DNA from 2 places in the Neptunomonas sp. XY-337 genome. Region 2 is predicted to be linked to the other one. Evidence: predicted binding sites of a transcription regulator. Region 2 holds the regulator's gene; the other holds the start of a gene.
The links. Region 2 encodes FliA, which starts transcription of late flagellar genes. Its sites were predicted from a motif close to CTAAAGTTNNNNNNNNNNCNGCCGATA; they were not measured.
Positions count from the first base shown of each region.

Region 1 (21,334 bases), on a different contig from region 2:
GTTATCCAGGCGATGGGTAGCGATGAGCAAAAGCAAAAGTATTTGCCGAAGATTTGCTCGGGCGAGTTTTATGCAGGAAGTTTCTGCTTGACCGAAGCCGGTGCAGGTTCAGACCCCGCATCAATGCGCACTCGCGCGGTTAAAACCGAGAGCGGTTGGTCGATTAGCGGTACCAAACAGTGGATTACAAGCGCTGAATTTGCTGGTGTCTTTGTTGTTTGGGCGGTAACCGATGCAGAGGCGCCGAAGGGTAAAGGGATCAGCTGTTTCTTGGTAGATGCTGATGCTGCAGGGATCACCTGTGGCCCCGGAGAGAAGAAGATGGGCCAGCATGGCTCGGCTACCAATGAAGTACACTTCGAGAACTGTGAAGTACCCGACAGTGCGGTGCTAGGTAAACTCAATGACGGTTTCCGCATTGCCGTAGCCGAGCTAGCAGGCGGACGTATTGGTATTGGATCACTAGCGTTAGGTATTGGCCAAGCGGCGATGGATTATGCCACCCAGTACACGCTAGAGCGTAAGCAGTTCGGCAAACCTATTGCTGATTTCCAAGGCCTGCAATGGATGATCGCCGACCGCGCGACTGAGCTAGAAGCAGCTCGTCTACTTTTGATGAATGCAGCATATCTTAAAGAAGCGGGTAAACCGTTTGCTAAAGAAGCTTCTATGGCGAAGTTGTTTGCGAGTGAAAAAGCGAACCAAGCTTGCTACACCGCTCTGCAGCTATTAGGCGGCTATGGCTATATGCAGGAGTATCCGTTGGAGCGCATGAGCCGTGATGTGCGCATCACCTCTATCTACGAGGGCACGAGCGAGGTGCAGCGTTTGGTTATCGCCCGCGAAATCTTGCGTGAGCTACGTTAAGGGGTGATGACAATGAAGCCACTGGCAGGCCTTAAGGTTTTAGATCTCTCGACACTGCTCCCCGGCCCATACGCGACCATGTTGTTGGCAGATATGGGGGCTGAGGTTTTGCGCGTGGAGTCACCTTCACGCCCAGATCTTGTACGTGAGATGAAGCCTTCAGTAGGGCGGCAGTCAGCTTCATTTGCCTACTTAAATCGTGGCAAACGCTCTATCGCGTTGAATCTGAAACATGAGCAGGCTCGGCGGATTGTTCATGCGCTGATCGAAGAGTTTGATATTGTCGTCGAGCAGTTCAGGCCGGGCGTGATGGCGCGTCTAGGCTTGGACTACGAAGCACTGGCCCAGATCAACCCTAAGTTGATCTACTGCGCAATCACAGGCTTTGGGCAGCATGGCTCGCGCGCTCATGCGGCTGGCCACGATATTAATTACCTTGCACTCAGCGGCATATCATCTGCGTCTAACGGTCACCTGAGCAGCGTTCAGATAGCGGATGTCGCCGGCGGTTCGCAACCAGCCGTGATGGCGATACTCGCTGCCGTTATCCAGCGTCAAACAACGGGAGAAGGGCAGTTTATTGATATCGCCATGAGCGACCAATGTGTTGCGCTGCAGCCGCTAATGATGCCAGTCAGCCTTAACAGCGACGCAGACTTTGTTGGCGATGATCACTTCCTCAGCGGTGGCGGAATATACGACTACTACGAAACGTCGGACGGCTACCATATTGCAGTCGGCAGCCTTGAACCTCAGTTCCGCTATCGCCTGCTCGAAAGACTCGATCAGTTAGCGCTGAATGATAAACCCGACAGCGAAGTGAAGGGCGTATTGCAGGCGTTATTCAAGCAGCAAACGCGCAGCCATTGGGTATCAGAGCTTGCTGGCATTGATGCCTGTGTAGAACCTGTTTTGACACCTCAGGAAGTACCTAAAGAGTTGCACCATCAAGAGCGTGCTCTGTTTGTGCAAGGTGACGAAGGTGATATTCAGGTACGTCCTACGCCGCTTCTAAGTGGTATGAGCCACGATAGCCTTTCTCCTGCACCTGATCTGGGTGCTGATACTCAGTCTGTTTTGGCTGAGATAGGAATTAACGAAAAGGATTACCAAGCCCTTAAAGCAAGCGGCTTGTTCGATTAAGCCGGTATGAAAATCGGTTAAACAGAATAACGATAACAAGTGAGACAACAAAATGAGCATTATGGACTATCAGTCATTTTACGATGAATTTACCCCTGAAAAACTTGAAGCTCAGTTGATTGGCGATCGTCAATCAGGCTTCAATGTGTGTGAAGAGATTTGTGACCGCTGGGCGACAGATCCTGCCAAAGTTGGCCTTTTCTATGAGGGTGTAGAGCGTGAAGCATCGCAGCACACCTTTGCTGAGCTTAAAGAGCAATCGGCACGCTTCGCAAACTTCTTGAAATCACAGGGAATTGGAAAAGGCGACCGTGTCGCGGCGCTGTTGCCACGCACGCCAGAGTTGCTCGTTGTTATCCTAGGTACATTGCGTGCGGGTGCCGTTTATCAGCCGCTATTTACCGCGTTCGGACCGGGTGCGATCGAGTATCGTGTCGAGAAGGCGCAAACGAAACTGGTGCTGTCTGATGATGCAAACCGTAGCAAATTAGACGACGTTAATGGTTGTCCTCCGATTGTTGCTGTTGGTAAAGGCGCTGAAGGTGATTTCAAATTCGATGAGGTCATGGCTGAGCAATCGACTGAGTTTGAGCCGGTTAAAGTGGGTGCTGATGATCCATTCCTGCAGATGTTTACATCGGGCACAGTGGGTAAGTCAAAAGGCGTTGCCGTACCTGCACGTGCGATCATGTCTTTCTATGTTTACATGCGCTATGCGATTGGTCTGCGCCCGGATGATGTTTACTGGAACGTTGCAGATCCAGGTTGGGCATACGGACTTTATTACGCGGTAGTCGGGCCTCTGCTGCTCGGTAATGCGACGCACTTCAATGAGAATGGCTTCACCACTGAATCTACCTACGATATGTTGCGTAAGTACGGGATCACAAACTTAGCTGCAGCACCTACCGCTTACCGTATGTTGATGGCGAACGATGAAGTCTTGGCTGAGGGCGAGAGCTTTAACCTGCGCGCAGCAAGTAGTGCTGGAGAGCCACTCAACCCTGAAGTTATCAGCTGGGTGAAGCGTCGTTTGGGCTGTGATGTGATGGATCACTACGGCCAAACAGAAACCGGTATGACTTGCTGCAACCATCACGACCTCGAGCAGTCGATTGTTCGCGTAGGCTCGATGGGCTTCTCAATGCCAGGGCACCGTGTTGTCGCGCTGGATGGTAATTTTGAAGAGATCACTGAAGGTGAAGTGGGTCAGTTGGCAGTGGATGTCGAGAACTCTCCTCTGTTCTTCTTCCAAGGCTACACATGGGATGAGAAAGACCCGTTCAAAGGCAAGTACTACCTTACTGGCGATGTGGTTATCAGCCATGGTGATGGAAGCTACTCGTTTACTGGCCGTGACGATGACATCATTACAACAGCGGGATACCGTGTTGGTCCTGCCGATGTTGAGAGTACGTTGCTGGAGCATGATGCTGTTGCGGAGTCGGGTGTTGTTGGTAAGCCGGATGCATCGCGTGGTGCCATCATCAAAGCTTACGTGGTCATTAAGCCACAATGGGATCCAACCGATGAGTTAGCGGATGAGCTGAAGCAGCACGTGCGTAGCCGTCTGTCGACTCACGCTTTCCCGCGTGAAATTGAGTTCGTACAAGAGCTGCCGAAGACGCCTAGCGGTAAAATTCAGCGCTTTATGTTGCGCAACCAAGCGCGCGATGAAGCCTAACTAAAACGGCTTTACCATCCTACGGCGCATCTAGCGCCGTGGGTTTCCCAACAATAAAATTAATAAATTGGGATGCTACATGAGTACTCAACTTCTCGAAGCGCGACGTGTGTTCGAAGTCGCTCCTTTTATTCGTGATCTAGGTTGCCAACTGATCGCTTTGGATGATGGTTTCTGCGAATCAAGAATCGCGCTTGAAACGCGCCATCAACAGCAAGATGGTTTTGTTCACGCCGGTGTTCAAGCGACACTCGCTGACCATACCGCGGGTACAGCAGCAGTCACACTGATATCAGAAGGCGAACTTGTCTTAACAGCAGAGTTTAAGATCAACCTGTTACGGGCAGCCAAGGGCCGCTATCTATTGTGCCGTAGTCAGGTTTTAAAACCTGGACGAAGTTTATCTGTGGTGGAGTCTGAGGTCTTTGTTGAACGTGACGATGGCCAGCAAGTTTTGGTTTCAAAAGCGACGGTGACGTTAGCGGTATTGCAGTCAACATAGCTTGCAAAACTAGGGCGCTCCGGCGTGGTAGTGCTAGCGTATGAGCCATACAAATAAAAAAGCCAAATCTTCGCTTTGGGAATTTCAACGAACGGGATAGATCATATGACGCAAGTGATGAACTTTGCTGAGATGCAGGCGTTTCTCAACGAGCAGTTTCCGCAGGGAGAGCAGTGGGGAGTGCTTGAACAACTGGGCGATGGATGGGCTGAAATGCGCTTGCCAGTGTCAGACCTTCATTTAAGACCAGGCGGTACGGTATCTGGTCCCGCCATGATGGGGTTGGCTGATATTGCGATGTATGCTGCTTTGCTAAGCCAGATAGGGCCTGTCGCATTAGCGGTGACTATTAATTTAAATATTAACTTCTTGCGCAAGCCAAAAGCCGACGGAGATATCCTGGCGCGAGCGGAGCTCTTAAAAGTAGGTAAGCGCCTCGCGGTAGGCGAGGTGTACATTAACTCAAGAGGTGAGGACGACCCGGTCGCCCACGTTACTATGACCTATTCGATTCCAGAGGAAAAACATGGCCGTTAGTTGGCAAGAGACACGAGTAGCGGTAGGACACGGTATCGAGCTGGGTGTGAAGTTTGGTCGTCACGACGATCAAGATCCGAATCAGCCGGTTATCATCTTGTTGCACGAGGCGCTTGGCTGTATTGCGATGTGGAAAGATATTCCAGAGCAGCTCGCGGAGTTGACGGGCCATGATGTGCTGGTCTACGAGCGTCAAGGTTATGGCTGCTCGACGCCGATCTCCTTGCCGCGTGATGACGATTATCTCGTACATGAAGGAGAAGTATGGCTGCCACGCCTGTTGGAGGTGCTAGATATCCAGCGATGTGTGTTGCTAGGACACAGTGATGGTGGCTCAATCGCATTGATAGGGGCCGCGACATTGCCTGAAAAAGTAGTGGGTGTTGTCACTGCAGCGGCACACATCTACATTGACGACCTTACGACAGCGGGGATTATCGAAGCGGTTGAGCGTTATCAAACCACAGACTTGCCTGCGCGGTTAGCTAAATACCATGGCGAGCGGACCGACACTATTTTTCGGGCATGGTCAGAGACGTGGTTGCGTGAGCGTAAAGCTCCAATGGATTATCGACCTTGGCTGCCTCGCATTCTTTGTGAAGCGCTAATTATACAAGGTAGACAAGACCAATATGGCGTACCGGAGCAAGTAACAGATATTTGCGAAGGCATCGGCCCGCGCGCTGAGCCGCTTTTTCTGGAGAGTTGCGGCCACGTGCCACAGTTCGAGGCACGTGAGCCATTTTTAACGGCGGTTAGCCAATTTATGCAACGTTTAAACGGTTAGCTTGTTGAACGAGCACGGGCAGATTTTCTGCCCGCATCTTGCTCATGACACGAGCACGATGCACCTCGACCGTTTTGGGGCTGATTCCCAGCTCTTCGGCTATTTCGCGGTTTGACTTACCACCGACCACAAGCGCCATAACCTCTTTCTCGCGTTTGCTCAGCGAGGCGTAATAGCTGCGAATAACTTTTAGCTCGTTGCTGTCTTTAAACATATCATCGGCGCGCTGTAAACCTTGCTCGACTAAGCGCAGCAGCACCTCATCGTCGAACGGCTTTTCGATAAAGTCTAAGGCGCCGTTTTTCATCGCATTGACAGCCATTGGAATATCGCCATGGCCACTGATAATGATGATAGGTAACTTGATACCGCGCTCGATCATAATCTGCTGTAACGCCAGCCCGTTAATTTCAGGCATTCGGATATCGAGCAGCATACAGCCCATTTCACCGTCATAGCGGTCTAAGAAGTCATGTGCGGAGCTGAAGCCAACCACATGAAAATTGTCGGCTTCAAGTAGCCACTTCATCGAATCACGAAAGTCGTTGTCGTCATCGACAATAAAAACGGTTCCACTAACTCTTTGTGTCATTAATTTGCCCTTACCGGTACTTTAAAGTGAAACTGGGTGCCGGTTTTTCCGTCACTTTCTGCCCATAGCTGCCCGCCGTGGGTTTCTATTATTGTTTGTGAGATTGCCAGGCCCATGCCTAGCCCAGAGGATTTAGACGTCGTGAAAGGCTCGAATAATGTACCAAGCTCTTCAACAGTAATGCCCGAGGCTTCATCGCTGACAGTAATATAAATATAGCCGCTCTTGAACTTCGAACAAATACGCACGGGGCGTTCGGTATGTTCCGACTCATTATACGCCTCGATGGCGTTGCGCATTAGATTAAGTAATACCTGTTCTATCTGGATTTTGTCAGCCAAGAGTTTGGGGTCGCTTGGGTCTAGATCAAACTCAAATGTGATATCGTGATCCATGGCTTCTTGGTGCAAAAAGCCTGCAATATCTGTACAAGATTCGTTTACTGAGAACTCAATCCGTTGATACTCGGTACGTTTAACGAAGCTGCGCATTCGTTTGACGATCTCTGCTGCTCGCTTGGCTTGCCGTGTGATCAACTGCATTGAATGAGTGATCTGCTCGAAGTTCTCTTGGGTGTGCCCCTCTTCAAGACGACGCAGCGTGCCGCGGCAATAGTTTAAAATAGCGCCAAGTGGCTGATTAATCTCGTGAGCAAGCCCTGTTGCCATCTCGCCCACCGACAGCAAACGCGACATGTGCGCCATCTCAAGCTGCTGTCGTTTTGCTTGCTCTTCGGCGCGGCGTTTGAGGGTGATGTCCCGGCCGATGATCGAGTAGTACTCTACTTGCATGTTCTCGGTGCGATTTCGATGGGCAATCACTTCGCGAATTTCTGCGATACGCTCGTGGTTTTCGGGTACTTGCACAGGAATACTGCCGTACCATGTGCCGTGAGCGGCAGCATGGCTGAGCGCATCTTGTACAAGGGTGTTGAAGTTGTCCTCGCTAAAAATTTGCGGAAGATAGAGCGCAATCGGCTTCTCTTTTTCGGTACCGAGCGTGTGATAGGCCGACTCATTCATGTAGGTCAGGCGCATCGTATTGTGGTTACAGAACATAATCATATCGCTGGATGCTTCCACGACGCGTGCCAAACGACGAATGGCTTGCTGTGCCATTTCGCGCTCGGTTACGTCACGGGACACACAAATCACTTCAAGGGGGGTGCCGTCCTCCTCACGAATCGTGCGGCTGGTGGTTTCGAGCCAGATGTAGTGGCCTTTCTTGTGGCGATAGCGATAGGTATTGGTATACATACCCTCGCGATATTTGACGGAGTCTGCGCGCTTTTTTAAGTTGTCAGCATCATCAGGATGAAACAGATCGTAGCCGCGAGTGCCAATAATCTCCTCTGGGTGGTAGCCCAAAATCTTTTCAACTGCTGGGTTTACGTCGATGTAGGTCCAATCAAGCGTTGCGGTATGACGTGAGATCATATCCGTTGATTGCTCCGCCATCAGGCGATAACGGTCGGCTTCCTCTTGGCAAACAGATAGCTGATCTTGGTTTTCTGTAGCGTCCCACATTGCGTTACCCAGTTTTCATACTCGCGTTTGAAGCCGAATATCTTATGACTTTCGGTTAGGTTGTGTAATAAGGGAAACTGCGTATCATGCGAAAGGGTAAGCGGATTTATGGATGCTGTTTAGCTCGATTTAAGACATATAGCGCTCAGCGGCTAGGTATAAACCCGTGTTTTTATCGTTAGTTAAGAGTATTGAAGGCGAAAAATAATGACACATAATAATCACACTCCTTACTCAATGGGTTTAGAGAAAAACATTGCGAACTATGCAGCGTTAAGTCCGCTGTCGTTTATCGAGCGTGCTGCGGCCGTGTACCCTGAACGCACGGCTGTTATTCATCAAGACACAACCCGAAACTGGGCGCAGACATATCAGCGTACGCGTCAGTTAGCTAGCGCATTGGTAAAAGCCGGTATTGGCGAAGGTGATACGGTATCTGTCGTAGCACCTAACTTACCCGAGGTGTTTGAAGCACACTTTGGTGTACCGATGGCGGGTGCGGTGCTAAATGCAATTAACATTCGCCTAGATGCCGAAGCGATTGCATTTATTCTGCAGCATGCTGAATCAAAGGTCGTTATTGTTGATCGTGAGTTCTCCGAAGTGGTTTCAAAAGCCGTAAAAATGGCGGGCACATCGCCGTTGGTGATCGATATCGACGATCCCTACTATGAAGGGGGCGAGCTGATCGGCGCGATGGATTATGAGGCGTTTATTGCATCCGGTGATGCTGATTATGCTTGGCAGCAGCCCAAGGATGAGTGGGATGCCATCACGTTGAACTATACCTCAGGTACGACGGGGAATCCGAAAGGGGTGGTGTATCACCACCGCGGTGCATACCTCAATGCAGTGAGTAATATTGTGTCCTGGCACATGGGAGCACACCCCGTTTATCTGTGGACACTGCCCATGTTCCACTGCAACGGTTGGTGCTTTCCTTGGTCGATTGCTGCCGCTGCTGGCGTCAGTGTTTCATTACGTCATGTTAAAGCAGACGATATCTATGCTGCGATTAAAGAGAACGGGGCTGACCATTTCTGCGGCGCGCCAATCGTGCTTAATATGCTGAACAACTCACCAGATGAGATGAAGCAGGGTATTAACCATCAGGTTAAGGTGATGACTGCGGGTGCTGCGCCACCGGCGGCGGTTATCCAAGGCATGGAAGAGATGGGCTTTGAGGTCACGCATGTCTACGGCCTGACCGAAACGTATGGCCCATCGGTGGTATGCGCGTGGCACGATGAGTGGTCAGATAAGCCACTAGAAGAGAAAGCGCGGCTAAAAGCTCGCCAAGGCGTCAAAGCTCCGATGCAAGAGGGGTTGATGGTTGCTGATCCAGAAACAATGGAGCCGGTTCCTCAAGATGGTAAAACCATCGGTGAGATCTTTATGCGCGGTAACTTGGTCATGAAAGGTTACTTGAAGAACCCGTCAACGACGGATGAGTCTTTCGCGGGAGGTTGGTTTCACTCGGGGGATCTTGCGGTATGGCATCAAGATGGCTACATCGAGATTAAGGACCGCTCTAAAGATATTATTATCTCGGGTGGTGAGAATATCTCGAGCATTGAAGTTGAAGATGTTTTATATCGCCATAATGCCGTTATGGAAGCGGCGGTTGTTGCTAAAGCTGATGAGAAGTGGGGCGAAGTACCCTGTGCCTTTATCAAGGTTAAGGAAGGGGCTGATGTGGCTGAGCAAGAGATTATCGATTTCTGCCGCGATAACATGGCGCACTTCAAAGCACCGAAGAAGATTGTATTCGGTGATTTACCGAAAACATCGACAGGGAAGATCCAAAAGTTCCTATTGCGTAACCAAGCTAACGAGTCATAAGCGGCGTTATGAGTGACAAAACGGCGCTATGTGGCGCCGTTTTTCGTTCTGGCGCACTTAATTTTTGCTTTTTGGTGCAGGTGACTTCATCTCTTGTGAGATGTTCTATAATTACGCATCTTTAATAAATTCAAACGCTTGTTAAAAACTGCTGATGTAAAAGTCCCGCCAGTTTCGGCTTCAGTGGTATAGTAGCGCTGATTTCGCGGTAATCTGATTTAAAGGAACTAATACAGGTGTACAAAGAGAGAGATCTAAATGCCCTCACTGACTTGCATAATGCGATTTGGGTTTACGATGTGCAGAAATATCGTATTCACTGGGCCAATGTACAAGCTCTCGACTTTTGGGAATCAGAGTCACTGGATGAACTCTGCCAGCGGGACTTCCGCGAAAACATGTCTGACGCAGTTTATGCACTGCTAGAAGGTGACCTCGACAACTTTCGTGATGGTGCCGTTTACAAGCAGTGGTGGACGATGTTCCCACGGGGAATACGTAAAGAAGCGTACTGCTGTTTTTCCGGTATTGAGCTAGCAGATGGGCGCGCCGCGATGATGGTGCAGAGTCTGGTCACAAAAGATCTCCTAGAAACGGAGCTATCCGTTCACTCTGCCGCGACCGTTGCCTCCTTATGGAACTTAGATGGCGGACTGATGAGCGCCAACCCGATGTTCACTGACCTATATGGCAAAGAGCTGGATCGCTTCGAGGCACTGTTTTCATCTGCGGCACAAGCAAAAGAGTTATTAGCTGCCGTTCGAGAGGAAGGCCATATCGAACGCGAGCTATTCTTGCCAACCCCCAATGGTGGCCGTTGGCATAACGTCCAGCTGCGTATTAACCGAAATAGCCGCAAGCCTTTGTTTGCCGTGCGCCAGAACGATATTACTGAGCGTAAGCAGACAGAGATCTACCACCGTCATCTAGCGATCATGGATCCGCTAACTGGCCTGTTGAATCGATACGGTGTGATGAAGCGCCTAGAGAGTCTTGCAGAAGATCAGCAAGAGTTCAGTCTGTTCTTTCTCGATCTTGATAACTTTAAAACAATCAATGATTTTTATGGTCATGAGAAGGGCGACCGCTTACTCAAAGCACTTGCAGATCGGTTGCAGTATCGCTTTGATGGTGCGATGGCGATCGCACGCCTAGGAGGCGATGAGTTCCTGCTGATTCACCCCGATGTGCAGCTGGCAGATGTGGAACGTTTAGGAGACCAAGTGCTGCAGGCGGTGCGTGAGCCATTTGATATCACAGGGCTTGGCATGTTTACGGTGACCGCAAGTATTGGCGCGGCGCGCTACCCGCAAGATGGCGGTGCGGTTGATGCGATTTTACGTCACGCAGATGCGGCGATGTATCAGGCGAAAGGTCATGGGAAAAGCCGGATTGAGTATTTCTCCCGCTCGATGACGGATGCGATCCACCAGCGTCAGGTGATGCGCAGCACCATTGCGAAGGCGTTTGAGAGTCGAGCGCTGTCGTTGCAGCTTACCCCTTTGGCGGCGCTGGATGGAAACCTTTCTTCTGCGTATGTGGGAGAATTGATCTGGCACAGCGATAAATTAGGCGACCTTTCTCCTGATACGTTTTATCCCATCGCCGAAGAAAACGGCATGATGATTCAGCTGTATCTGCATCAGTTTGAACTCGCTCGTGAGCAGCTCGCAACTTGGCGAGCGAAAGGTAGGCAGTCTCAGCTAATGCTGAAAGTGTCGTTACGGCAGCTGCAAAACGATAGTTTCGTCTCCTCTGCACTGCAGCAGTTAGATGAAGCGCCAGAGTTGGCTCCGCGCATCTTGTTGGAGCTGGTTGATGCCAATGATCTTGTTGATATCGATTGTGCGGTTGAGGTGATGCAGCGCTTCAGTCAGCGAGGAGTTCAGTTTGCCTTGGGGGGCTTCTGTTCAGGCGGAACACCGCTGACTCTGCTATACCAGCTGCCGCTCACGCATATTAAGCTTGATAAGCAGATCGTTGATGACTTAGATAAAGGTGGTTTACCTATCGCGTTGTCGCTTCTGAATATTGCGAGCCAGTTGAATCTGAAGACGATGGCCGAAGGCGTGTCAGATGCAGATCAAGAGCAGACCCTCAAAAAGCTTGGCTGCCAAATGTTCTACGGTAAGCACATTAAACAGTGCATGACGGTTTAGGCCTCTCCTTGGTGGCTAAAGGCGCTTAGCCACCGTTAGAAGGTTTGATAATCACTCGCTCGGCTTGCGATCAACCATAAAGGTTGCTTCGCCTGTTGCCACTAACTTTTCGCCAACATGAACATCTGTTTTTGCTTTGACTCGGCGGCGGCGTTGATCAACGGCGGTGATGGTGAGCGTTGCTTTGGCTGTATCACCAATGTACACCGGTGCTTTAAATTTTATCTGCTGGTCAACGTAGATAGCGCCCGGCCCGGGCAGGCGCGTTCCAGCAACGGTTGAGATCAACGCTGCACTGAACATCCCATGCACAATTCGGCGCTTGAACGGTGTTTGTGCTGCATACTCTTCGTTGATGTGAACCGGGTTGTCGTCACCAGATATCCCTGCAAAGAGCACCACATCGGCCTCTGAAATGGTTTTTGCATAAGACGCCGCCATTCCGACCTCTAAGTCCTCTAGGTAATAACCGTGTAACTCTTGCATGAGAAACCTCGTTTGAATCTGTCGCTAAAAATAGAATTACAAAGCACTTTTTCGTTAGAAAACAGGGCTAAGCAATAAAAAGCGCTACTTTATCGAAAGTAGTACAAGAATTCCCGAATAAATTTCAGTAAGATAAGGACATAAGTGAATACCCCTACTTTGTTTTAGTCATATGTTTGACAAAGCGGGGGAGCCCGATGATTGATGGATATCAGAGAGAGAAGACATGGCGGATTACAAAGCTCCCGTAAAGGATATGCAGTTTGTTCTGGATAACATCTCACGCATGCCGCAACTCGCAACGACTGAGCGTTTTGCTGATGCAACCCCAGATATGGTTAGTGCCATCCTAGAGGAGGCTGGCCGAGTTGCAGCAGAAGTGATCGCACCCACTAACGAGATTGGTGACCAGCAAGGTTTAACGCTTGAAGATGGCCGGGTTGGCATCCCGCAAGAGTTTGGCCAAGCCTACCAGCAGTTTGCTGAGGGCGGTTGGGGCTCGCTACAGTTCGATCCCGAATATGGCGGACAGGGGCTACCCTACTCTTTATCTATTCCAGTGATGGAGATGTGGCAAGCGGCAAACATGGCTTGGGGCTTATGCCCATTGCTAAGCCAAGGTGCTGTAGAAGCGCTCTACCTAAACGCTAACGATGAGCTGAAAAATCGGTACTTACCGCAGCTTATCAGTGGCGAGTGGACAGGAACGATGAACCTCACAGAGCCCAATGCAGGTTCTGATCTTTCTGTCGTGCGCTCGAAGGCGGAGCCTGAGGGTGATCACTATCGCATCACGGGCCAGAAAATCTTCATCACATGGGGTGACCATGAGATGGCAGAGAACATTATTCATTTAGTGCTGGCGCGCCTGCCGGGAGCACCGGAGGGTGTTCGTGGTATCTCTTTGTTCGTGGTTCCAAAGTTTCTTGTTAATGACGATGGCTCTTTGGGTGAGCGCAACGATGTTCAAGTTGCGTCTATCGAGCACAAACTAGGTATTCATGCCAGCCCGACCTGTGTGATGGCATTTGGCGAGAAAGAGGGCGCTATCGGTTATCTAGTGGGTGAAGAGGGTAAAGGCTTAGCGTGCATGTTCACCATGATGAACAATGCGCGCCTCGCGGTTGGCCTGCAAGGCGTTGCGATCTCTGAGCGCGCTTATCAGCAAGCGTTGTGGTATGCGGGTGATCGTACTCAAGGTAAAGCGGTTGGTCATAAAGAAGCAGGGCCTATTCTGCGCCATCCAGACGTACGCCGCATGTTAATGACGATGAAAGCACTAACTGAAGCCGGCCGTGCGCTGACGTATGACGCATGTGCGAGCTTGGACTTCGCTCATAGCTCTGAAGATGCAGCGCAAGCTAAACTAGAGAAGGCCCGCGCAGCTTACCTTACGCCGATCGTGAAAGGCTGGTGTACTGAGTTTGCTCAAGAGGTCACATCGTTGGGCGTTCAGATCCATGGTGGCATGGGCTACATCGAAGAAACCGGTGCCGCTCAGCACTACCGTGATGCTCGTATCTTGCCAATCTATGAAGGTACTAACGGTATCCAAGCACTGGATCTGGTGGGGCGTAAAACGCTAGTGGATCAAGGCCAAGCAGGCACTGCATTGATGTCTGAAATGCGCGCGACAGTTGAAGCTGCAGCAGGTTCTGCCCGTTTCGCATCGGCAGCACAAGCGCTTGCAGCAGCACTTGATGTCGCTCAGGCAAGCACTGACAAGCTTCTTGCAACTGGCGACGACCCTTTGTTCTCTGCGTCTTCAGCATACAACTACATGATGCTGATGGGCACGGTGTGCGGCGCATGGGAACTGCTGCGTGCAGCGCTTGCAGCAGAGCAACAACAAGCCGGTGGCGATAACGATCCTTACCTAGAATCTAAGCAGCTTACTGCGCTGTTCTACGTGGATCAGATCCTGCCACGTCACTTAGCATACGCGCCAATGGCGGATGCGGGTAGCGAAGCGATCCTTGCGGCTAGCGATGAGCACTTAGAGAGCGCTTTTAGCTGATGAGCACTGCAAGCCATCTAAAACACCCGCTACGGCGGGTGTTTTTGTTTTGGCGTCGTGTACGGCAAGTGTTATGCGTAGGAAGGCCATTAATGGGTAATGCTGCGCTTGGATGCATCTGACTGCTGGTGTGCGCTATGTCTTGTTGATGCCTGATATGTGGCTTGATTTCAGGTAAGATACCCCCATAAAAATCAAATCAGTAACTGAACGAGACTCGCTCAACCATGATCATTAAACCGAAAATTCGTGGTTTCATCTGTACCACAACCCATCCTACTGGCTGCTATGAGAATGTTCGTCAGCAGATCGAGCATGTTAAGCAGCAAGGCGTGATTGAAAACGGCCCTAAGCGTGTTTTAGTGGTCGGCGCATCCAGTGGTTATGGTTTGTGCTCACGCATTGAAGCTGCATACGGTTCAGGCGCTTCCACGATCGGTGTCTTCTTTGAAAAGCCGGGGACAGAGAAAAAGACAGGCACGGCTGGTTGGTACAATGCTGCAGCCTTTGAGCATTTTGCGAAGCAAGACGGCCTTTACGCTAAAAGCATTAATGGCGACGCTTTCTCTCACGAAGCTAAAGATAAAGTGATTGAGCTGATCAAAGAGGACTTAGGCCAAATTGATCTAGTGGTTTACTCACTTGCATCGCCGGTTAGAAAGCTGCCTGATACAGGAGAAGTGGTCCGCTCTGCGCTTAAGCCGATCGGCGAGCCATACCGTTCAACGGCAATCGACACCAACAAAGATGTCATCATCGAAGCAGAGATCGAGCCTGCGACGCAGGAAGAGATCGACAATACCGTGACGGTAATGGGCGGTGATGATTGGCGTTTATGGATCAACGCACTGAACGAAGCGGGTGTACTGGCAGAAGGCTGCAAAACGGTTGCGTACAGTTACATCGGCACCGAGATCACCTGGCCTATCTATTGGGATGGCGCACTCGGTAAAGCGAAGCAAGATCTTGATAATGCAGCTAACGACCTTAATGCACTATTGGGCGAGAAGGGCGGTCAGGCCAACGTTGCTGTGTTGAAGTCCGTTGTAACGCAAGCAAGTTCAGCGATCCCTGTTATGCCTCTTTATCTTTCTATGGTCTTCAAAGTGATGAAAGAGGAAGGGGTTCACGAAGGTTGTCCTGAGCAAATTAGCCGACTGTATCGCACAGGTCTTTATGGCGATGCAGGCCAAATTGATGATCAGCGCCGTTATCGTATGGATGATTGGGAGCTGCGTGATGACATCCAGACGCGCTGCAAAGCGATGTGGCCAACCATCACAACGGATAACCTGTTTGCCGAAACGGAATACGCGTACTACAAAGATGAGTTCTTAAAACTGTTCGGCTTCGGCGTTGCGAATGTTGATTACGAAGCGGATGTTTCACCGCTCGTCGATTTTGAGGTTATCGCGCTGTAAGCTTTAGCGTCATATCACCGTAAGCCCAGCCTTTTCGCTGGGCTTTTTTGTGCAGGGTAGTTTTACACCGGGAGTCGTCAGTAGGAATGATCTGCGATCACTTGCCGTACGGTCCTAAGCGATCTTTCCAGCGTTTCTAAAGAGACAGACCCCAAGGCTAAGCGTATCGCATGTGGTGGATGATCTGTCGTTGCGAAAGGCTCCGCCGTAGAGACGGATATGTTCGCCTGCATTAACGCCATAACGACCTGATCAGCGCGGGTTTCCTCTGGCAGATTAAGCCACAGAAAGTAAGCGGCGGGGTGGCCTGTATAATGCAACCCAGACAGGATGGTTCGCGCTAGTGACTGCCTTGTCATTGCATCTTGGCGCTTCTCCACTTCTAACCTCGCTACCGTGCCGTCATCGATCCATCGGCAAGCTAACGCTGTCATCACTGCCGGAGTATTCCAAGTAGTTGCGCGAATGACCCGCTCTAATTTAGCGATCAGCGGTATTGGGGCAACAACAAACCCGACCCGTAAGCCGGTTGCAATACTCTTTGATAAGCTGGAAACATAGATTGTGCACTCGGGTGCAAGTGTAGCCAGTGGTGGAGGTGGTGTGTCGGCATGAAATGCGTAAGCCGCATCTTCAATGATGGTAAGGGAGTGGCGACGGGCAATAGCGACCAGTTTCTCGCGCTGCGCTAAGCTCATCACCCAGCCCATGGGGTTGTGCAGTGTTGGCATTGCATAGACAGCACGCACATGGCGGCTTTGGCAAAGCTGTTCAAGCGCATCAAGGTCGGGGCCTGCTTCACGCATAGGAATCGGAACCAGCTCTAATTTGTGTAGATCGGCGAGCACTTTAAAGCCGGGATAGATCAGCGCATCAACCGCCACCACATCTCCGGGGTTTAGCAGAGCCATGACTGCGACGGCTAAACCGTGTTGGGCGCCGCTAACGAGCAAAACATTATCCGCATCTGTGTTAAGGCCTCGGCTTGTTAAATGATCTGCCACAATGGCGCGTTCATGCTTGCGTCCAGCATGAGGTTGATAGTGCAGCAAAGCTTCCAAGTCGCCCGATAGTGCAAGCTGTCGAAGACCGCTGCGCAGTAATTCCGTTTGGTTGGGTAATGAAGGCGAATTGAAGTTCAGGTCAATCATGCCCTCGTGCAGGGTCGGTTGGTCGATACCGTGGCTGGTAGATAATGCACTCTCTCTTACAAATGTGCCGCGGCCTGTTTCTCCGCTAACCAGCCCCATCTCCTCAAGCTCTTTGTAAACTCTTGAAGCCGTCACCAGTGCAATGCCTTTCTGGGCAGCGAGCTGTCTATGGGTAGGCAGTTGCGAGCCTGCGGGTAAATCGCCTGAGCGGATATCGGCGGCAAATTGATCGACTAGATGTTTATAGCGCGCGCGGGGCATCTTTGTATTGTATCCATGACAATTTTTTTATTGTCATGATTTTAGGCAATACAATGCAGACTCGCAACGGGCCTTAATATAGGAGATAGAGCCATGCACATAGCGATCGTAACTTTCGATGGATTTAACGAGCTTGACTCGTTGATTGCGTTGGGTATTTTGAATCAAGTGAAAGCGCCGAATTGGCGTGTTTTCATCGCAAGCCCTGACGCGCGAATAACGTCGATGAATGGCGTTGTGATGGAGCGCCATATATCTCTTGCAGAGGCCAATAAAGCAGATGCTGTAATAGTCGGTAGTGGCATTAAAACCCGCGACATTGTTCTGGACGATACCGTTATGGCGCAGCTAAAGCTCGATCCATCACGCCAGTTGATTGGAGCGCAGTGCTCAGGAGCATTGGTGCTTTCTGCACTTGATCTATTAGATGGTGTACCTGCTTGCACTGATCTCACCACCAAACCTTGGGTACAGGAGCGGAATATCACGGTGTTGGATCAGCCGTTTGTAGCTGCTGGTAACATCGCCACGGCTGGTGGATGTCTCGCATCGCAATACTTAGCATTTTGGGTTATCGCGCGTTTAGTCGGTGTTGAGCCTGCGTGCCAAGCTTTGCACTACGTTGCACCGGTAGGAGAGAAAGAGCGATATGTATCACGCGGGATGGAGAACGTCAGAGACTATCTGCCCACCTAGGTGCGCTTGTGGGTTTTGTTGAAGGCTGAGAAGCTAAAAGCGGTTGAGCGGATAATAAAAAGGGGGCTCATTAGCCCCCAAAAAAGTGAAGAGTTACGACTCCTCTTGTACAAACGCTGTTTGGAGCCCATCTAAAATGCTCCGCATAGAATCAAGGTTAGCATCAAATAATGATTTCTGGTCGTTATCGGCGCCTCGATAACGTGAATCTTGTTCAACTAAGTTGGAAAGAATTTCATCCGCCACATTTTTGATGTTATCTAAGAACCCAAGTTCGGGTTTAGTGATGGCGTTTTGCATATTTTGCGCCATATTGCCTAGTAACTTATCAGGTTGAGGTGACGCGTTGCCTAGCCCCTCTACACCACGGTATTTCGCGACAGATGAGTACTGCTCTGACTGAGTCAGTTTGAGGTTCATGGAGGCTAGCTCTGTTTTATCCATCTCAAACTCACTCGCCATCTCAAACGCTTTCTGCATATCGCCATCGAAGAACTCATTGGCGATCTCGTTCACGTCTTTGATCAAGTTTTGTAGGGCATCGATCTCGTCGTTATCAAGATCGCCCTGCACGCTAAACTGGTATTGACTGGCTTCGCTGCGGCTGACATTGAACAATGCTGCGCTGTTGCCGTTACCATCGGTTTCTGCTGCAAACGCAGCTTGATACTGGCTGGCTTGAGCAAAGTTAATCGAAACCTCATCGCCATCTTGTGTGCGGACTTTCAACGACAGGGTCTCTGCTTGGGAGTAGCGCTCAGCAGCGCTGACGCGCGTATAGCTATTGGTTGATGGTGCCTCAGATGGTGGTGTTAACAAACCAGCGAGAGCATCCATGGTTTTCTCTTCGGTGGTGTCGATATTTGCGGCGATCCCCTCAGAAAGCGCGCCAAGACCATCGAGAATTTCTCGTGCTTCAGCAAACCCCTTCTTGACGCCTTCAACCGCAGCTGCGTGCATCTTTTGGATATCATCTTCCGAGCGGCCATTTCTGCGAGCCGTCTCTAGGCCTTGCGCCACGAAATCACTGATGCGGCTGGCAACTTTTTCAGGAGTGAAGTCGTTGGCATTCATTGCCTTCATATCACCTGCGCTCATACCGGGAATGTTTTGCGCTAGGCGATTAAGAAGCAGGTCATTGCTTGCTGCCTCAGGGCTTTTGCCACCGGATCTCGCTTCTTCAAACGTACTGCTCAACGATTGTGAGGAATAGGAGGTGTTGGAGTAAATTGTAGAAATCATGACCAGTTCCCTGGGGTTAGTTGGTATTACCGAATTTAGCGGCGTCAAACCTTAGAACTTAAGTTGGATTTTCGCTGTGTGAGCAAGTTTCATGATCCGTTTTATATGATAATAGTTCTCAGTTTATTTAAGGTACGGCCTTGGCCGTTATTATTGTATCGAGCCGCTCTTCAGACCGAAGAGATATAAGGAGCATAGCGTGGAAGATTTACTCCCAGAACTGTGTGATCAGTTCCCTGAATTAGTACAAGTTGTTGAGCCGATGTTTGGCAATTTTGGTGGTAAGGAGACGTTTGGTGGTGAGATTGTCACTATCAAAGCATTTGAAGATAACTCCTTGGTCCGTGAGCAAGTCGCTCAAGCGGGCGAGGGTAAAGTACTCGTCGTTGATGGTGGTGGCTCGATGCGCCGCGCGATGCTCGGTGATATGTTGGCCGAGAAAGCGGAGAAAAACGGTTGGGAAGGGATCATTATCTACGGCTGTATTCGCGATGTTAACGCAATTGGTGGTTTAGCATTGGGCGTGCAAGCACTGGGCACACATCCGATGAAAACTGAAAAGCGCGGCTTAGGTGATCTTAACGTCAGTGTCACGTTTGGTGGTGTTACCTTTAATCCAGGGGAGTTCGTATACGCTGATAACAATGGTGTGCTGGTGTCTCCAAAGGCACTCGAGCTGAGCTAATACGAATCGTGCCGCCATCGGCGCTTGTTCGTCGGTGGCTGTTAAATTAAACAACTGTTTTACTTGAGCAATATCAAACCACTTTTACACAACCTGTTTTAGTCTAGTATTTCGCAAGCTAAGGATCGCGCGTTGAAAATACTTTTCTCCCTCCTATTCGGCATCTGTTGCACAGGTTTGCTGGCTGATGATTTGGCATTAGATAAGCCGGTTAGTATCGCAGCAGCGGAGTATCTGCCTTTTGCATCAGAGGAGCTCACCAATAATGGTGTGTTACTTGATATCGCCAGTGCTGCGTTTAAAGAGCAGAATCTGGCAGCGCAGTTTATTTTTATGCCTTGGAGCCGGACATTAGCCATGACGCTGGGCGGTAACACCGACGCGTTGGCAGCAGGATTTTATAGCCAATCGCGACTCAACGACTTTCTCTTTTCAGAACCGATATTGCAGGTCACGAGTGTATTTGTGTCGCGTCGCGATGGTATTGAAGCTCACCAACTCGTTAATGGACTTGCGGACCTGCGCGTTGCTGTTGAGACCGGCTCCGTGTTTGAACAACAGCTCGCGGATAGCGGCGCGATTTTGGAGCGGGTAACCTACTTAGAACAAGGGATACGGATGCTGTTGTTAGGTCGGTTGGACTTGGTATTGGGTACGAAAGCGCGTATCGATCACTTAATGGCCGACTTTACAAAACGTGAGCGCCGCTTACTGAGCCAGCTTAGCCTCTTCAAAGGCAAGCACAACCTACATCTGCTATTTCCTAAAACCGCAAAAGGGGCTCAGTTGCGTAGTGCGTTTAACGATGGTTTGGCACAACTGATACGAACACATGAGTACCATGCCATTTTAAGGCGGCATCACTATATTAAATAAAAAAGGCCACATCTTGTGGCCTTTTAGTTTTCGTTGGGTGGGGCTTAGCGCTTATCGAACACGCGCTTAGCTTTGCCTTCGGAGCGTGGGATAGTGCCGCCAGCAACGATGTTGATCTTCGTGCTGATACCCACAACGGCTTTAATGTGGTGGGCTAGCTCTTTCGATGCAGCATTCTGGTCTGCATCAACAGCCTCTGGTGTCATCTCAACGCGAACCTCTACCATATCCATATTGCCAGACTTCGTTACTTCGATCTCATAGTGAGGTGCGAGTGTGCTGACTTTCAGGATCTGCTCTTCAATTTGCGTTGGGAATACGTTCACGCCACGGATGATCAACATGTCATCGGAACGGCCTGTGATCTTATCGATACGGCGCATTGGGCGCGCTGTACCCGGCAATAGGCGCGTTAAATCGCGGGTGCGGTAACGAATGATTGGCAGTGCTTCTTTAGTGAGTGATGTGAATACCAGTTCGCCGTATTCGCCATCAGGTAGCACTTCGCCTGTGTTAGGATCAATGATTTCTGGGTAGAAGTGGTCTTCCCAGATAGTTGGGCCATCTTTAGTTTCCAAGCACTCTTGAGCAACACCTGGGCCCATCACCTCAGAAAGACCGTAGATATCTAGCGCATCAATGCCAAGACGGTTTTCGATGTTTTTACGCATCTCTTCTGTCCATGGCTCGGCACCGAAAATACCCAAGCGCAGTGACAGTTTGTGTGGGTCTACATTCTGGCGCTCCATCTCGTCAATGAGGTTCAGCATGTAAGACGGTGTCACCATAATGATGTCTGGATCAAAGTCTTGAAGCAGCTGTACTTGCTTCTCGGTCTGTCCGCCTGACATTGGAATAAC
Region 1 is NZ_SPLL01000001.1:498,143-519,476, reverse strand. Features, by position in the region: gene E4L36_RS02655 (acyl-CoA dehydrogenase family protein) at 1-867, shown strand, start outside; gene E4L36_RS02650 (CaiB/BaiF CoA-transferase family protein) at 880-2,010, shown strand; gene E4L36_RS02645 (AMP-binding protein) at 2,063-3,694, shown strand; gene E4L36_RS02640 (PaaI family thioesterase) at 3,774-4,196, shown strand; gene E4L36_RS02635 (PaaI family thioesterase) at 4,302-4,733, shown strand; gene E4L36_RS02630 (alpha/beta hydrolase) at 4,723-5,520, shown strand; gene E4L36_RS02625 (response regulator) at 5,498-6,112, opposite strand; gene E4L36_RS02620 (PAS domain S-box protein) at 6,112-7,638, opposite strand; gene E4L36_RS02615 (acyl-CoA synthetase) at 7,846-9,480, shown strand; gene E4L36_RS02610 (diguanylate cyclase) at 9,717-11,639, shown strand; gene E4L36_RS02605 (MaoC family dehydratase) at 11,691-12,125, opposite strand; gene E4L36_RS02600 (acyl-CoA dehydrogenase) at 12,352-14,142, shown strand; gene fabV (enoyl-ACP reductase FabV) at 14,370-15,563, shown strand; gene E4L36_RS02590 (PLP-dependent aminotransferase family protein) at 15,641-16,975, opposite strand; gene E4L36_RS02585 (DJ-1/PfpI family protein) at 17,069-17,671, shown strand; gene E4L36_RS02580 (DUF5610 domain-containing protein) at 17,765-18,913, opposite strand; gene rraA (ribonuclease E activity regulator RraA) at 19,113-19,598, shown strand; gene E4L36_RS02570 (transporter substrate-binding domain-containing protein) at 19,731-20,474, shown strand; gene paaK (phenylacetate--CoA ligase PaaK) at 20,519-21,334, opposite strand, start outside.
Region 1: E4L36_RS02580 (DUF5610 domain-containing protein) is a predicted target of FliA. The motif match lies at 18,950-18,976, and genes of this name have one in related genera.

Region 2 (11,673 bases):
ACACCGACGTAAACGTTTTAGGCATATGCTGAATCAACAAAATCGGTAGCGAGAAATTCGCAGGAAGCTCCATTAAAATCTTCTGCAGCGCAGCAGGACCACCCGTTGAAGAACCGATTAGCACAATCCGGCAACTATCAGGAAACTTCGCTCCACCGGCCGCCGGCGAGCTACGACGTGTTACAGGAGCGGATGCTGGTCTGCTAGACACCGATGCCGTTGAACGTGCTGGCGCTTTAGTAGCGGTTTCAGGCTTAAAGGTGTGAATTGAAGATGATTGCGCCGAAGCGCCACGCGACTGGCTGAATACAGAACTGCGGATAAAACGCTTACTGCCGCCTAACGCCACTACCCGCTCAACAAGCTCATTACGCATCGAGTTAGACTGATCAATCCAAGCCCTGATATCTTTCGTTAGGTAGTCTGCAGCACCCGCATCCAGAGCTTGCAAGGTGACTTGCGCCCCTTCATGCGTCAACGATGAAAGCATCAACACATTAGTGGGGCTTTCTCGCATGATGATTTTGACCGCCTCGATACCATTAAGCTGCGGCATCTCGACATCCATAGTAATGATGTCTGGCTTGAGCTGGCGAGCCATATCAACCGCTTGACGGCCGTTGCTCGCCATTCCAACCACATCTAATCGTGAGTCTGCCGACAAAATATCGCTAATTCGTTGCCTAAAAAAGCCTGAATCATCCACGATAAGTACTTTGATGGGCATGAATACTCGCTTAGTTGATCAACTTAAGAAGCGTAATGCTTCAGTAAGTTTGGAATATCGATTATGAGCGCGATACGCCCATCACCTGTGATTGTAGCGCCCGATAGACCCGGGGTGCCGTGTAAGATTGTACCTAGCGGCTTAATCACGACTTCCTCTTGCCCAACCAACTGATCCACAACAAAGCCAACACGCAGTGTACCGACAGTCACTATAACTACATGCCCCTGCTCTGGAAGATCCGCGTACTCTTGCCCTTCAACAAGCCAACGCTTCATATGGAACAGCGGTAACGCTTGGTCGCGGACAATAATGACTTGTTGACCATCGACCACGTTGGTTTGCGTCAGATCAAGATTGAAAATCTCGTTTACGTTAACCAGTGGCAACGCGAAGGCCTGACCTTCCAAGATGACCATCAACGTTGGCATGATTGCCAGTGTTAGCGGCACTTGTATAGCAATTCGGGTGCCCTGCCCCATCACAGAGTCGATGCTTAGCGTGCCATTAAGTTGAGTGATCTTGGTTTTAACAACATCCATCCCAACGCCACGCCCAGATACGTCAGACACTTCTGTCTTTGTCGAGAAACCAGCTTGGAAAATCAGGTTGAAACACTCTTGCTCAGATAGGCGATTAGCAGCCTCCTGATCAAGCATACCTCGCTTAACAGCCAAACTACGCAGCTTTTCAGGGTCCATACCGGCGCCGTCATCCTGAATAACCAGTAGGATGTGATCGCCTTCTTGCTCAGCAGAGAGCAGCACATGCCCCTCTCTAGGCTTACCTAGACCTTCACGAATTTCCGGCGACTCGATACCGTGATCCACCGAGTTGCGCACCAAGTGAATCAGTGGATCAGCCAAAGCTTCAACTAAGTTTTTATCAAGATCTGTCTCTTCACCACGCAACTCCAGACGAATCTCTTTCTTCAAACTACGGGAAAGATCACGAATCAAACGAGGGAAGCGACCAAATACCTTTTTAACTGGCTGCATTCGCGTTTTCATAACTGACATTTGCAGGTCAGCAGTGACCATATCCAGCGTGCCAAGCGCTTTGGTCATCTCTTCATCTTCGCGCATCGCACCCAACCGCACTAAACGGTTCCGAACGAGTACCAACTCTCCCACCATATTCATGATCTTATCGAGCAAACGCGTATCAACACGGACATTACTCTCAGGAGTCGCAGCTTTGTTTGCGGCAGGCTTTGCAGCGCCAGTGTTCGCCGCAGTGGCAGGTGCTGCAGGAGCAGCAGGCTCAACCTCTTTAGGAGGCTCTTCAACGACAGGTGCGGCAGCCGGTTCAGATGACGCAGCAAACGCCCCTTTCCCTTGCGACTGGAGGTCATCCAGTAGTTGCTCAAACTCGTCTTCGGTTATCAACTCACCACCGTCAGCGACGCCAGCAGGTTCAACCGCTGGCTCGCCAGCATCTTTACCCGGCGCACCATTTTTTCCATGCAAATCATCTAACAGCGCTTCGAATTCATCTTCGGTAATCAGGTCATCATCAGCTGCGCTAGACGCTTCAGGCTCTGAGCCGAGTAACATGTCGAACTCATCATTAGCAGAAGTACTGCCGGCAGCGGTCTCTTCAGCCACAGGTGCTGATACCTCTTCCACCGGTGGCGCAACAGGCGTAGGTTCCGGCGCGGAAACTGGAGCTGGCGCCGCCGCGGGAGCAACCTCACCACGAGCATACGCAGCAAGCTGCTGAAGTAACTGAGGATCAGCAGGCTCAGGCTCTTCACCTGCGCGTACACAATCGAACATGACATTCAAAGCGTCGAGTGACTGCAGCACGACATCCATAAGCTCAGACGTCACATGGAGCTCACCATTACGCAACAGATCAAACAGGTTCTCTGCGTTATGGCAACAGTCCACCATGGCTTCTAATTGCAAGAATCCCGCACCACCTTTAACGGTATGGAACCCTCTAAAGATTGCGTTGAGAAGATCAGAATCCTGAGGACTTTTCTCCAGATCAACCAATTGCTCAGATAATTGCTCTAGAATCTCTCCTGCCTCAACAAGAAAGTCTTCAAGAATCTCGTTATCAACGTCCAAACTCATAGGAAACTCCTATTAAAAGCCTAAGCTCGAAAGTAGCTCATCCACGTCGTCCTGACTCTCAACCACGTCGCCTTTGTTTCGCTTCGATCCAATTTGCGGGCCTTCTGCCGCAATGGGGTCTTGCTGCGCTTTATCTTGGGCAGCAGCTTCCGGCTCTTGGGTGTCATCTTCGATACCGCGAATCAGATCAATTTTGGCAGCCATATCCATCAGCTGAACCAAGCTCGACTCCACCTGTGTGACCAACGTAATCACCCGACGGATCAACTGACCGGTGATGTCCTGATAGCTTTGCGCCACAAGGATGTCAGTCAGTTGAACTCGCATCTCCGCTACCGTTTGCTCAGATTCCTCTTTCAACTGACAAGTGCGATCGTAAACGCCACGCAACCCTTCGAACTCGGCTTCAAGCTGTCCAACCAAAGAGAGTAGCTCTTGAAAGCGCGCAGCCTGGTCATCCATTTTATCGACAAGCGCTAAAGACTTATCGACTCTGTCCATCGTTTCATGAGAAGTTTTTTCTGTCAGTTCAATCACATAGGACAATCGTTCGGACGCATCGGCCATTCCCTGAATAGACTCGATCGCTTGGCCGCCGCCTAAGTCATCAAAGTTAACGCCGTCAGAAAACGACTTAATCGCTTCATGCAAGCCACGCGTTAGATGCCCGACCTCGTTGTAAAATGCTTGGTGCTTTACCTGCTGCAGGTCATTGATGATGTTGAAAGCAGAAGCCATGTCACCATTTTTTAACGACGACGTGAGCTCCTCAGCTTTGGCTTGCAATACTTCATCGATGCAATCCAAGCCAACTGTAATATCTGATTCTGGCATACGGAGATTTCCCTTGACGATAATCAGCCTTCGATGCGTTCGAAAATTTTATCGAGCTTTTCTTTTAGCACTGCGGCAGTAAAAGGCTTAACTACATACCCATTCACTCCAGCTTGAGCAGCAGCAATAATTTGTTCGCGCTTCGCTTCTGCTGTCACCATCAGGATAGGCAAACCTGCCATTTCGGGATCGGCGCGTACGGTACGTACCAAATCGATTCCCGTCATTCCAGGCATATTCCAGTCTGTCACGAGAAACTGGATACCACCTTGCTTCAATATCGGCAGTGCAGTTTTACCGTCATCAGCTTCAATCACATTATTGAAACCTAGGTCTCGCAATAAGTTTTTTATAATTCGTCTCATGGTAGAGAAGTCATCTACTACAAGAATCTTGATGTCTTTCTTCAAGACAGAATCCCCCAATTCGGAAACAAAAACAAAACGGGCTTGAATCCAAACCTTAATTTGCCTGTTTCAAATCTAGACCAAATTTCAGAGTTTTGTGGAACGGAAAGAAATTTATTGCCAATCTCTTAATCGACCACGGAGTCGATGTGCAGCTTGACTATGAATTTGACTGACGCGTGATTCGCTAACGCCTAGTACTTCGCCAATCTCTTTCAAGTTTAGCTCTTCGTCATAATATAGCGACAATACGAGTTTTTCACGCTCAGGAAGGGAATCAATCGCGCCGACAAGTGCGCTCATGAAAGCATTTTTCTCAGCATGGATGCTTGGGCCAGGATCATCGCCCGAAAGCTGCTCTCCCGGTCCCTCTTCATCGTTTCCGGTGAGCGTTTCAAAACTGAACAGGCGGCTCTCAACAGAGTCTTTCAGAAGATCATGGTACTCGCCTACAGAGACACCCATCTCTTGAGCGATATCAGTATCAGACGCATCTCGCCCAGTGGCAGCCTCCACCTTTTGGATCGCTTCAGAGATACGGCGCCCATTACGATGCACAGAGCGCGGTGTCCAGTCACCCCGACGCACTTCATCAATAATTGAGCCACGAATGCGAATACCTGCATAAGTTTCAAAGCTCGCACCTTTGGAAGCATCATACTTCTTGGCAGCTTCCAATAAGCCGATCATGCCGGCTTGGATGAGGTCATCAACCACAACGCTCGCAGGCAAACGCGCCATGAGGTGGTGAGCAATGCGCTTTACCAGCGGCGCATGCTGCTCAATTAAATCCTGGCTTGAAGTAGTTTCTAGTGGGTTGTACATGGAACCCCTTCCCAGCCCCAAAAATTAAACACCTTGAACTAAACGCTCAACAAAGAATTCCAAATGCCCCCGTGGCACATTTTGAATAGGCCACGCATCAACTTTTGTCGCTAATTGGCGATAGGCCAAAGAGGCTTTTGACTTCGAAAAGGCTTTCAGAACAGGCACTTGCCGCTGAACAGACTTTCGAACATTCTCATCATAAGGTATTGAACCGACGTATTGAAGCGTAACATCAAGGAAGCGATCCGTCACAGTGAGCAGCTTATTGAACATATTTCGCCCCTCAGTGTCGGTGGCCACCATATTGGCAAGCACTCGGAAGCGCGTCATCCGGTAATCGCGATTAAGCAGCTTAATCAAACCATAGGCGTCCGTGATAGACGTAGGCTCATCGCACACAACCACCAGCACTTCCTGTGCTGCACGCACAAAGCTGACAACAGAGTCGGATATTCCAGCGGCCGTGTCGATCACCAAAACGTCGATTTCATCCGCCACTTCGTTGAAAGCATAGATCAATTCAGCATGTTCATGGGCACTCAGCGCTGTCATCTCTTGCGTTCCAGAGCACGCGGGAACAATTTTCATATTGTCAGAGACATCAATCATAACGTCACGCAAGGTGCACTCGCCGGCCAACACATCGCCAATGTTCCTTTTAGGACGCAGCCCCAACATAATATCAACGTTCGCCAACCCCAAATCAGCATCCATCAGCAGTGTTCTATGCCCCATCTGAGCCATAGCCATGGATAAGTTAACGGAAACATTGGTTTTACCCACCCCGCCCTTACCCCCGGTGACTGCGATAACTTTTACAGCGTGCTTACTATTCATGCGATATCTCTACGCTAGCCAGCCGATGGCAACGTAGAACCTCCTTCGGCAGCCAAACGAGCACGCTCCCGCTCGCGCTCTAACGTTTTTTGAGCCGTCACAACAGCGCGACTCACTAGTTCATTTCGTTGCGCGACCTCTATATCATCCGGCACTTTCTGGCCATCAGTCACGTAAGCGATTGGCAAACCACGCTCGATAGCAACGGTCAGCGCCTCACCCAAGCTTCCAGACTCGTCCATCTTACTCAGGACGCAGCCATTAAGACCCACACTGTGATAGTTGTCATAGGCATCTTCTAGCACCTGACGTTGACTCGAGCAGGACAACACCAATAGCTTTTTCAAGCGTACCGAAACGTCGTTAAGCATCTCTTTTTGCGCTTCACTCGGGCCTTCATGCTGGCTCATACCGGCGGTATCGATAAGCACAAGCCGTTTTCCTCGCAGCGACATTAACACCTCGTCCAAGGTGTGATTTTCATCCACAACACGCACCGGCACATCCAGAATACGCCCGAAGGTACGCAACTGCTCGTGAGCCGCGATGCGGTAGCAATCAGTTGTGACCAGCGCCAATCCGGCACTGCCATGCTGCAGCACATAGCGTGCTGCTAGCTTACCGATTGTCGTCGTTTTACCCACACCAGTTGGTCCAACAAAAGCGATCATGCCGCCACGATCGATGTAATCTTCACTCATCGTAGGAATCGCTTCGGTTAACTTTGACAACGTCACCCGCCACGCTTTAGCTACATCAAGATCAGACTCTAAACCACGCGTTAACTGCGTAATCACGTGCTCACCCAAACCAATTTTTTCAAAACGACGTGTCAGCTTTCCTACTAGCCCAGCAGCGGCCGTCTTCGCTGGAACAGACTCCTCTACCCAAACTTTACCTTGAGGCGAGCGCTCCTGCGCTTGCTGGGTTTCGAGTAACTGTTTGAGCTGGGCAATCTCTGCCTGCATAGAAACAATCGTTTCTTGGTTTGCAGCATGATGATCAAGCGGCTGAGCACTCAAGCCTGCAGCTGGTGTGACCTCATCAACTTCCGGTGCGGCCACAAAGGAATCATCAAGGCCATAACCCTCGTTAACATCCGCTTGAACCTGCTGCTTTTTCTGGCGCTCGCGCAGAGAAGAGAGGATGGTTTGCAAGTCCTCGTCATCTTCAGACTCGACCTGCATGTTGCGCGTCGGCTCCGGCTGATATAAGCCACCTGCCATACGCTCATTAGCTTCAGCTATTTTAAGGCGCGTGTTCTGCAGCTCCCGCGAAAGCGCTTCTTGCGATGAACCAGCGGTACTATCATTTCGTGCTTCCTGCCGTGCTTGATCGCGCTTAAACGCCGCCTGGGCTGCTTCAAACTCCTCCTCGTGAGCCGCAACAACCTCAACACCACCCGCCACACGATGGTTAGAAACGATCACTGCATCCGGACCGATCTCTTCACGAGCTCGCCGCATAGCCTGCCGCATATCCGGCGCAAAGATACGTTTCACCTTCATTTCGCTTCCCTCAAAAAGAGCACCTCAGCACCCCACCTATCCATTCTGACCACCGACTGTCGCTACGATAGTGATGCGCTTATTTTCCGGTATCTCTTGATACGACAAAACATGAATAACCTGCTCGCCGTAACGAACAAACTTAGCCATCAACGGCCTAACGGGTGCAGCGACTAGCAGAACCGCCGCATTTCCTAACATCTCTTGCTTCTTCGCAGCTTCAATCAAAGAGCTTTGCAGCCGCTCAGCCATACCCGGTTCTAATACCATGCCATCTTCGCCAGCCTGCTGACTCTGCTGTACAGAGCCCAATAACAACTGCTCTAACTGCGGATCCATAGTGATGACCGGCAGCTCTGGCTCTGAGCCATTGATGGTTTGCACAATCAAGCGCGATATCGCCACCCGTACCGCAGCCGTCAACACAACTGGATCTTGAGTTCGCGTGACCGCATCTGATAGCGCTTCCGCGATACTCCTGAAATCCTTCAGCGGAACATGTTCCATTAGCAAGCTTTGCAATACTTTCAGCAACGCACTAATCGACAACTTTCCGGGCACTAGCTCTTCTACGAGTTTAGGCGAACTTTTCGCCAGCATATCAAGAAGTTGCTGTACTTCCTCATGCCCCAGCAGTTCGTGTGCATGATTTTGTAATATCTGGTTTAAGTGCGTAGCAACCACCGTACTCGCATCAACCACGGTGTAGCCCAGTGTTTGCGCGTGTTCACGCTGTCCTGACTCAATCCAGGTAGCATCCAAACCAAAAGCGGGGTCTTTAACCTCCACACCTTTCAATGTGCCAAATACTTGACCTGGGTTAATCGCCAAATCTCGATCTGGGTAGATTTCAGCCTCGCCAGCTACTACCCCCATCAGCGTAATGCGGTAGGCGCCCGGCATGAGATCCAAGTTATCGCGAATATGCACAGAGGGCACAAGGAACCCCAAATCTTGAGATAACTTTTTGCGCACGCCCTTAATTCGGTTCAACAACTGCCCACCTTGCAACTTATCCACCATCGGAATCAGTCTATAACCGACCTCTAGGCCGATCATATCCACAGGCATTACATCATCCCAATCCAGCTCTTTAGCCTCTTCCGCCTGCTCAGCCGCCTGTTCTGTTTCGGCGGAAGCACGCTCCTCTTGAGCGGCTTGACGCTCCAAGCTCCGCTTGTGGAATAACCATGCTGCACCACCTGCCAATGCCGCCAGCGATAAGAACGCGACATGTGGCATACCCGGTACAATACCCATGATAAACAGGATGACAGCCGCGACAGTAAGCGCTTTGGGCGAACCAAACATCTGCGAGAAGATCTGCTTACCCATATCCTGCGAGGAGTTTTGTCGCGTCACCATAATAGCGGCAGCAGTGGATAACAACAGGGATGGAATCTGTGCAACCAGACCATCACCAATCGTCAATAAAGAGTAGTATTCGGCGGCCAGATCAAACGACAAGTTATGCTGCACCATACCGATCATCAAACCACCTAAGATATTGATGACAAGAATCAGGATACCCGCAACAGCATCACCACGCACAAACTTGGAAGCACCATCCATCGCACCGTAAAAGTCCGCCTCTTGTGTAACGTCTTGACGGCGCTCCTTTGCCTCTTCTTGGTTAATCAACCCTGCGTTTAAGTCGGCATCAATCGCCATCTGCTTACCAGGCATAGCATCTAGCGTAAAGCGAGCACTCACTTCGGAGATACGCCCAGCACCTTTGGTAACGACCACAAAGTTGATGATCACAAGGATCAAGAAGACCACGATACCCACGACGTAGTTGCCGCCGATAACAACCGAGCCAAACGCCTCGATCACCTTACCTGCAGCATCACCACCTTCGTGTCCATACAACAAGACAACCCGTGTTGAGGCGACGTTCAACGCCAGACGCATCAACGTAGCCACCAGCAAGATGGTCGGGAAAACAGCGAAATCCAATGGGCGCAACGAGTAAACACTCACAAGCAAAACCACGATAGAAAGCGCAATATTGAAGGTAAACAGAACGTCCAACAGAAATGGCGGAACGGGTAGCGTCACCATCGCCATAATGGCGAGCAGAAGCAGAGGCACACCCAAGTTTCCTTGGCTTAGCCCCTTCACGTTCGAAATGAGTGCAGCTCTATCCAACACAACCCCAAAAGCCAAAATATTGACACTAAAAAATAAATGACATTTATTTGACGGAATGACCGTCCACCTGTGGCGATTTTACGACTCAGCAGCTAATCCATGCAATATGTACGCCATTCAAGGATCCACTCGATAGTCATCCGGTATCTCGTACTCACGCTCATTCGGCAAGCGAGGCTTATCAGCTTGGCCTTGTGCCTCCTGATAGCGTCGTAGCTGAAACACATACGCCAACACTTGCGCGACCGCTTTATAAAGAGCTGCTGGAATTTCCTGATCTAACTCGGAGTTGTGGTAAAGAGCACGCGCTAACGCCGGTGCCGATAAGATCACCACATTATGCTCCTGCGCGATTTCACGGATTTTTAGCGCGACAAAGTCAGCCCCTTTTGCCACCACAATTGGCGCTCCGTCACCATCAGCAACATACTTGATCGCAACCGCATAGTGAGTCGGGTTGGTAATAACGACGTCCGCCGTCGGCACTTCTTGCATCATTTGGCGCTGGGCTATTTCACGCTGTAACTGACGAATACGCCCTTTTACCTCAGGTTTACCTTCGGTATTTTTCATCTCATCTTTCACTTCCTGCAGCGTCATTTTCAACTTCTGCGTGTAGTCATAGATCTGAAATGGCACATCAATTAAGGAGATCAGAATTAAGCTTGTGGAGATAATTAAAAATGCGATCCCCACAAGATGAAGCGACTCGGCAACCGCGCGGTTAACATCTTTGTTACCCAACGAAAACAGATCAGGCTGCAAATAGAGCAATACGCCAATCGCAAATGCAGCAACCAGCAAGAACTTCGCAAACGCCTTAATCAACTCGATAAGGGACTTTAACGAGAACATCCGCTTGATACCGGCTAACGGATCCATCCGATTGAGTTTAGGCTGGATAGCTTGCGTACTGAAATTCCACCCTCCCAAACCGATGGGCCCGAGAAGCGCAGCAAGCAACACAACGGCAAAAAATCCCGCCATCGCTAGAAAGCCATCAATAAGAGCATTGGTGAAGTGAGAGATCATTAAACGAGAGTCAAATAGCTCATCACGCCTAAGCGCAAGGTTATCCGATACAAGCGTCATCGCCGCCGTCGCGATCTGCGAGCCAAACATGAGCAAGGCACCCGCTGCAACCAACAAAAGAACGGTAGCGTTTAACTCTTTCGAGCGCGGAATATCGCCCTTCTCACGAGCATCCTGCAAGCGTTTGGGGGTGGGGTCTTCGGTCTTCTCCTGGCCGCTTTCCTCTGCCACTTACGCTCCTCCCATCAAACCAGCAAGACGCTCCAGCGCATCTGCCGCCAAAATCTCAAACTGCCCCAGAAAACCGGATAAGCTCATCCACGTAAAGAAAAGACCCAGCATCATCGTGAATGGAAAACCAATGGCAAAGATATTCAACTGCGGCGCCGCCTTAACCATAATACCGAAGGATAGATTCACCACCAGAAGGGCCACCACAATCGGCAACGACATCAACAACGCACCCGCGAACATCCATGAGCCCGACAGCGCCAACTGACTCATTTTCATGGCATCAAGACGCAACTCTGTCACCGGCATGATATCAAAGCTCTCTGCAAGCACGGTGATCATCACCAAGTGCCCATCCATTGCCAAGAACATCAATGTCGCCATCATCAGGTAGAATTGGCCAAGCACGACCACTGATACGCCATTAGCAGGATCCGTCATCGAGGCAAAACCCAAACCCATCTGGTTCGATATTAACTGACCACCCACCGTAAAGATCTGGAAGAAAACCTGCATGGCAAAACCTAGCGCCGAACCGATAAGCACCTGTTGAGCCACCAGTAGCATGGTATTGAGCTCGATACCGACCAGCACGGGCGGCATCTGCAGTACAGGCAAAATCACTAGCGTAATAGCAACGGCAGCGCCAAGGCGAATCTTCATCGAAACGATGCGGGTGCCAATGACGGGCATCGCCATCAGAAACGAAGCTACTCTAAAAAACGGGAGCAAAAAAGCACCAACCCAGCGCTCAATCTCGATCAGGCTGATCTCATACATACGCTAGCCGATCATGATAGGGATGGCTTCGAAAATCCTGTTAAACTCATCCGTCAATTTATTGACCATCCACGGCCCCATCCCCATGACGATTAACAAGATAACAATCAAACGCGGCAGAAAGCTCAAGGTTTGCTCGTTGATTTGTGTGGCCGCCTGAAAAATCGCAACCAATAAACCCACCAACAAACTTGGCAACACAATGACAGACACCAGCAGCACCACTAACCATAGTGCTTCACCGAACAGATCAA
Region 2 is NZ_SPLL01000003.1:276,229-287,901, forward strand. Features, by position in the region: gene E4L36_RS08435 (chemotaxis response regulator protein-glutamate methylesterase) at 1-727, opposite strand, end outside; gene E4L36_RS08440 (chemotaxis protein CheA) at 751-2,808, opposite strand; gene E4L36_RS08445 (protein phosphatase CheZ) at 2,821-3,642, opposite strand; gene cheY (chemotaxis response regulator CheY) at 3,666-4,052, opposite strand; gene E4L36_RS08455 (RNA polymerase sigma factor FliA) at 4,164-4,874, opposite strand; gene E4L36_RS08460 (MinD/ParA family protein) at 4,899-5,714, opposite strand; gene flhF (flagellar biosynthesis protein FlhF) at 5,729-7,222, opposite strand; gene flhA (flagellar biosynthesis protein FlhA) at 7,259-9,373, opposite strand; gene flhB (flagellar biosynthesis protein FlhB) at 9,494-10,639, opposite strand; gene fliR (flagellar biosynthetic protein FliR) at 10,640-11,419, opposite strand; gene fliQ (flagellar biosynthesis protein FliQ) at 11,423-11,673, opposite strand, start outside.